One region of the Carnimonas bestiolae genome, then DNA from elsewhere that is predicted to be linked to it. Evidence: riboswitches for the same ligand, from Rfam matches in the RefSeq annotation. Region 1 holds a riboswitch; the other holds the start of a gene.
The links. Region 1 has a riboswitch for thiamine pyrophosphate ahead of tenA (thiaminase II). Riboswitches for the same ligand answer to the same signal wherever they lie in the genome.
Positions count from the first base shown of each region.

Region 2: another riboswitch for thiamine pyrophosphate. It lies ahead of thiC (phosphomethylpyrimidine synthase ThiC); the one in region 1 lies ahead of tenA (thiaminase II).

Region 1 is NZ_JBPCZK010000011.1:24,735-28,146, reverse strand. It holds gene R84865_RS11765 (ABC transporter permease) at 1-20, opposite strand, end outside; gene R84865_RS11760 (ABC transporter ATP-binding protein) at 17-745, opposite strand; gene tenA (thiaminase II) at 742-1,398, opposite strand; TPP riboswitch at 1,484-1,584, opposite strand; gene R84865_RS11750 (PhzF family phenazine biosynthesis protein) at 1,780-2,670, shown strand; gene uvrA (excinuclease ABC subunit UvrA) at 2,780-3,412, opposite strand, start outside.
Region 2 is NZ_JBPCZK010000003.1:164,195-167,606, forward strand. It holds gene R84865_RS05680 (MFS transporter) at 1-301, opposite strand, end outside; gene R84865_RS05685 (YajQ family cyclic di-GMP-binding protein) at 556-1,041, opposite strand; gene R84865_RS05690 (DUF4870 family protein) at 1,360-1,737, shown strand; TPP riboswitch at 1,849-1,983, shown strand; gene thiC (phosphomethylpyrimidine synthase ThiC) at 2,067-3,412, shown strand, end outside.

The sequences.
Region 1 (3,412 bases):
AGCGCTGCTTGGTAATTCATGCGCCTGCCCTTACCAGCTGTTGCAGCAGCTGAGCTTGGCTGTGAAGCAGATAATGGTCGTTAGGCGCGCGCGGCGGCACTCCTTCCAGCACGTGGCTATCATCGATGCCGCTGGAGGCTGATGCGAGTACCAACAGCCGGTGGCTGAGTCGGCAGGCTTCCATGGGATCATGAGTCACCAGCAGCACGGTGCGATCACGCAACAGCTCGGCAGCCAGCGCCTGAATGCGGGTGCGCGTAATGGTATCCAGCGCCGAGAACGGTTCGTCCATCATTACGATGGGTTTGTCATCGTAGAGCGTGCGAGCCAACGCGGCGCGCTGTCGCATTCCCCCGGACAACGCCGCCGGGCGCTGATCGCCGTAGGCTTCAAGCCCTACCTGCGACAGCAAGGCGTCGACGCGCTGACGATCGACGCGGCGGCCGGTCAGCTTGGCGCTCAGGGCAATGTTGTTGCGGATGGTCAGCCACGGGTAGAGCAGGTCACGCTGGCCCATCCACGCCAGACGCCCCGCAACGGGCTGACCATCGCTGGTAGTAATGGTGCCGGACGTCGGGGGCATCAGCCCCGCCAAAATACGAATCAGGCTGGTTTTGCCCACGCCGCTGGCGCCCAGCAGCGACACCCATTCGCTGGCCGGTAAGGTAAAGCTGACCTTGTCGAACACCACGTGATCGCCGAAACGCAATCCCAGGTTGCTCACCTGTATCGCCGGTGACGTCATACCGACGCCTCGCTAGCGGCATTCAGCCCCATCTGCCAGAAGCGGGTCTCAAGCTGAGTCGCGGTAGTGAAAATGGCGCTGACTTCCTCGAAACGTGACTCAGTGCCGCGTTCTCGCCATAGCTCATCCATCAACGCGAGCGCGCTTTTGACTCCATCGAGATAGGCGGCGTCACCGTAGTTATGAATCCACGCTGCGTAAGGATGTCGCTCAAGCTGAACATCGGGACGCTGCAGTAGCGTTAGCCCAATCTCGGCATAGCCCGCCACGCAGGGCAGCAAAGCGCTCAACAAGTCGAGCGAATCGCCAGCATGGCCTATATCCAGAACATAGCGCGTATAAGCGATGGTCTCGAAAGCCTCGGTCGCTGTTTGCAGCTGTTTTTCGTCGATTCCCCACTGCGCGCAGTAATGAATGTGCAGAGGAAGCTCATCGAGGGTGGCATTAAGGGCGGCGGTGGCGAAACGCATATGGCGGACTGAACGCAGCTTGCTAACAAGCAGGGCGTAAGCACGAGCAAAATGCGTCAGAAAGAGATAGTCCTGCACCAGATAGTGCTTGAAGGCAGTAATCGGCAGGGTGCCTTTCGCCAACTGCTGGACAAAGGCGTGGGTAACGTAGGCGTGCCAGTTGCTGCCCGTATGCTCGCGCAAGCGGCCGTAGATGCCTTGATCAAACGAAGGAAGAATGACACAGCCTCCTGGTGAAAAGTGGACTCCAGGAAGGCGAAAGAGCATTGTGCAAGAAGATGCCCATCCCTTCGCTGGAATAACCCAGATCAGGTTCGAAGGGTTTGGCTATCGCCATCTCAGTCCATCAGGACACCCCCTGGTACCCCCAGTTATACGTGATGTTGCGGGGTGCTGTCATCAGCCGCATGGATAAACGTGTGTAACGAGACTGCTTTAGTGCATGCACGCGTTCATCGAGAGCGGCAACGATGCCAGTGTTGTCTTCTGCCAAATGAATAAACGGTGTTAACGTCGACGACATGTACCGCGAATATGGCCGGTGATACACGCAGGAGTCTACTCGTGTCCTCAATTACCCGAGATACAGGTCTGAGCAATGCTTCGCTTCAGCATTTAGCTGCTTTTTCTGTCGCCGACAAAGGGGGGAATCCCGCCGGAGTAGTGCTGTGCGATGCATTACCTGAACCATCGGAGATGCAGGCGGTTGCCAAGCAGTTAGGGTATTCCGAAACGGTGTTTGCTTGTCAGCAAGACTCAAGGCAGTGGCGTGTTCGTTACTTCGCACCAGAAATCGAGGTGCCGTTTTGCGGTCATGCCACGATTGCCTTGGGCGCAGCACTAGCGAAAACCTTCGCAGAAGGCGAACACGAACTGCTGTTGAACATTGGCAATATCAGCGTGAAAGGGAAACAAGCGGGGGCTCGATGGGAAGCCGAACTGCGTTCGCCGCCAACCCGCAGTTCGGCCCCTTCGCGGCAATTGCTGACGGAAGCGCTTAAGCTATTTGGCTGGTTGCGTGAAGAATTGGATGAGCGGTTGGCCCCAGCCTTGGCTGAAGGTGGCGCCTGTCATTTGGTGCTGCCGTTGGCAAACCGCAGTTTGCTTGCCGCAGCTCGTTACAATTTTTCTGCCGGACGGCGGTTAATGGAGGCGCATGGGCTTACCACTATTGCCTTGATATACGCTGAGTCTTCACAGCTGTTTCACGCCCGCAACATGTTTGCCGCAGGTGGCGTTTATGAAGACCCCGCAACGGGGGCCGCCGCTGCCGCACTGGCAGGCTATCTGCGCGATGCGGGGTGGCCACATCACGGCACGATCGACATCTTGCAGGGCTATGATATGGGCATTCCGTGCCGGCTGATGGTCAGAATGTCACCCGACAAGGGATCGGGGGTGTGGGTATCCGGTAGCGTGAGAGAACTGAGCCCTGAAGGTGTAGAAGAGCGCTAATCAAGCGCTTCAGTAGGGCTGAGTGACGGCTAGCCAAGCTTGGCAACGAACAAAAAAACGGCCATCGGGGGTTACCCGATGGCCGTTGTGCATGCGCGTACGTGAGCGGCTATGCGTTGGCTTCACGCCGCTTTTGTGCGGCTTCGAGCATCGGCTTGAGGAAGCGGCCGGTGTGCGATATGTCGTTCTCCGCGACCTCTTCCGGGGTGCCGGTGGCGATAATCTGGCCGCCCCCCGAGCCGCCTTCCGGGCCAAGATCAATCAGCCAGTCAGCGGTTTTGATGACGTCGAGGTTGTGCTCGATCACCACGATGGAATTGCCCTGATCGCGCAGTCGGTGCAGTACCGTCAGCAGTTGGCGAATATCCTCGAAGTGCAGACCAGTGGTGGGCTCATCGAGAATATAGAGCGTTTTGCCGGTATCGCGTTTGGCCAACTCGCGGGCAAGCTTGATGCGCTGTGCCTCCCCGCCCGAGAGGGTAGTCGCGCTCTGGCCCAGCTTGACGTACGTTAGGCCAACGTCGATCAAGGTTTGCAAGCGCCGAGCGATGGCGGGCACCGGAGCGAAGAACTCCAGCGCATCCTCGACGGTCATTTCGAGCACTTCGTGAATGTTCTTGCCCTTGTACAGCACCTCGAGGGTTTCACGGTTGTAACGCTGACCGTGGCAGACATCGCAAGGCACATAGATGTCGGGCAGGAAGTGCATTTCGACCTTGATCAAGCCGTCGCCCTGGCAGGC
Region 2 (3,412 bases), on a different contig from region 1:
GCGCGAACCACCAATAGACGTTTACCCACAGCGCTTGCGCGAGCGACGACACCGCCACAATCGCGGCAAAGCAGGCGTAGGCGCGAATATAGCCAATGCGCAGCAGCAGCCGTTCGTTCAACAGCGCGCCAATGCAAAGCCCAGCGTAATAGGCAGCGGAGATAAGTCCGATAGCGCCCACTGAAACACCGCTCGAAGCGAGCCGCAGCGGCACTAGCGTGGAAAGGAAACCATTGCCCAATGCAATGATGAAGAGTCCCAACAGGGGCGGGAAGATCAACGCAAGCATCTGACGCGCCATTGACAGCCTCACACGGTCATCTAGAAACGACGAACTACATACGCAATATAGCGGCTGGCGGCGATTTCACATGGCATGTGACGCTTAGCCCACCGAAGGGGTAAAAAAGTGCGCGGACTATACGCCCGCGCCCTGAAATTGCCAACAAAATTATTGCGCTGCCAATGCGTTTGGCCAACAGCGCACGCAACCGCCCGCCACCAGCGCCGTTATGGGCTTTCATCAGCGGCGGTATTCGGCGCGTGGCGCGGCCGTTAGTCGCGGAAGTTGGTGTACTGCAGCGGAATTTCCAGCGTTTCGTCGCCCTTCAACAGCGCAATGGCGGTCTGCAGGTCATCGCGCTTCTTGCCCGTTACACGCACTTGCTCACCCTGAATCTGCGCCTGCACCTTCAGCTTGGCATCCTTGATACGCTTGATTAGCGACTTGGCATCGGCCTGCTCAAGCCCCTGTTTAAGCTTTACTTCCTGTCGCGCGCGCACGCCTGACAGCTGCGCTTCCTGCTCATCCATGCAACGCGCATCGATGCCGCGCTTGATCAGTTTGGCGCGCAGAATGTCGAGCATCTGCTTGAGCTGGAAATCCTGATCGGCTTCCAATCGAATCGACTCGCCTTCCATCTCAAAGCTTGCGTTGACGCCGCGGAAATCGAAGCGCGTTTCTACTTCGCGGTTGGCCTGATCGACCGCATTGGTGGCTTCGTGCTTGTCGAATTCGGACACGATATCGAACGATGGCATGGGCTATTCTCGTCTGTTAGTCAATCTTCAGCGCCTAGGCTGCTGCCGCTAGTAACGCCGGATAAAGCATTATTCTAGTACGTGAACCAAGGCGACGGCGATCCCCATTGCCATTTGCGGGATATTCAACGCTCAGCGCTGATTGCAGCAGATCCACTACAGCACTGGCGACTTTGATAGAATACGCTACCAACAGCAGCGGACACCGTTCGACAGATCAGCACCTATGGGCACTTTCTCTGCCATTAGCGTGTCCAATACCGATATTCAGCGGCTGAGGCATTCAGCGTCGCCGCCCTATTGTTAAGGAAGTTATTCATGGCAACCAGCGATCAACTGCCACCATCGTCTTCACCAGCGGTTCATTCAGACAGCAGCATGAACATGCCTCTGGTCGTATACGTGCTTTATTTGGTGAGTTTGTGCACTGGCTTTACTGCAATTATTGGCGTGATCATCGCCTATGTATACAAAGGCGACGCCCCGCAGTGGCAACAGCAGCACTACCGCTTCCTGATACGAACCTTTTGGATCAGTGTGTTCTACATGGTGATTGGCTATGTCCTCTCACTGCTTCTGATCGGCTTCATTATTCTTGCGCTAGTGCCCATTTGGCTGATTATTCGCTGTATTCGCGGCCTCAAGAACCTGACCGAAAAGCGCCCGCCGAATAATCTCACCACCTGGCTTTATTGATATTTGCGTGAGTGATCAGCCGTGTAGCTGCGTCATGGTTGACCAACCATGACGCTCTGCTTGCCAAGCGCTTGACCGCTCACCACTCAGGCCACACACTCACTACTGCAACAACGCTTGACGGGGCGCCGGTGAATGCCGGCTGAGATCGCATCCGGGCCAGCGCCTTTTCAGGCAGCGCCCAAATGCAGTCCCGCTGAACCTGATCCGGTTAGTACCGGCGTAGGAATCAAGCGGTGCGCTGCCATGGCTAGCGGCGCACTTCCCGCACTGCGGGCACCCGCCCTCCTTACGTTCGGTCACCGGTTTCTCCACATTGCGGAGCTACCATGACTACGCCAGCCTCACCAGCAACATCCTCCAGCAGCAAAGACTCCAAAACGGGCCACTTTCTGGCTGAAAAAGCCACCGTCGACCGCGCCGTTATCGCCCCGCTACCGGCATCGCGCAAGGTTTACGTTGAAGGATCGCGAGCTGATATTCGCGTGCCCATGCGCGAAATTACCCAAACACCGACTACCACCAGCGATACTCCGGAAGAAAACCCGCCGCTGCTGGTGTACGACACCTCAGGCCCCTACACCGATCCCAGTGCCGAGATCGATATTCGCAAGGGACTGCCAGCGCTACGACGTGCCTGGATCGACGAACGCCAAGACACCGAACAGCTTGAGCGACTCAGTTCGGAATACGGCCAGCGCCGCGCCGCCGATCCCCTGCTGGCAGCGCTGCAATTCGAGCTAAAGCGTCTGCCGCGCCGTGCCAAGGCAGGCCGCAACGTCACCCAACTGCACTATGCGCGGCAAGGCATCATTACGCCCGAAATGGAATATATCGCGCTGCGTGAAAACCAGCAGCGCCAGCAGTTGCGCAGCCAGCATGCAGAGCACGAGATGGCACATCAGCACCCGGGACAGTCATTCGGTGCCGCTATCCCCGACGACATTACGCCCGAGTTCGTGCGTCAGGAGGTGGCCCGCGGTCGCGCCATCATTCCCGCCAATATCAATCATCCCGAACTCGAGCCAATGATTATCGGGCGCAACTTCCTGGTGAAAATCAACGGCAACCTTGGCAACTCGGCGCTCTCTTCCTCGATCGAAGAAGAAGTCGACAAGATGACCTGGGGAATCCGCTGGGGCGCCGATACCATCATGGATCTGTCGACCGGCAAGAACATTCACGAAACCCGCGAGTGGATCGTGCGCAATTCACCGGTGCCAATCGGCACGGTACCGCTCTATCAAGCGCTGGAAAAGGTCAAGGGCGTGGCCGAGGACCTGACCTGGGAGCTGTTCCGCGACACCTTGATTGAGCAGGCAGAACAAGGCGTCGATTACTTCACCATTCACGCGGGCGTGCGCCTTCATCACGTGCCGCTCACCGCTGAACGCACTACCGGCATTGTGTCGCGCGGCGGCTCGATTATCGCCAAGTGGTGTCTGGCTCATCATCAGGAAAGCTTTCTGTATACGCACTTCGAAGAGATCTGCGAGATCATGAAAGCATACGATGTGTCATTCTCACTCGGTGACGGACTGCGCCCTGGTTCTATTCGTGACGCCAACGATGAGGCCCAATTTGCTGAGCTGGAAACACTGGGCGAACTGACTCAAATCGCTTGGCGCCACGATGTTCAGGTGATGATCGAAGGACCGGGCCATGTGCCGATGCA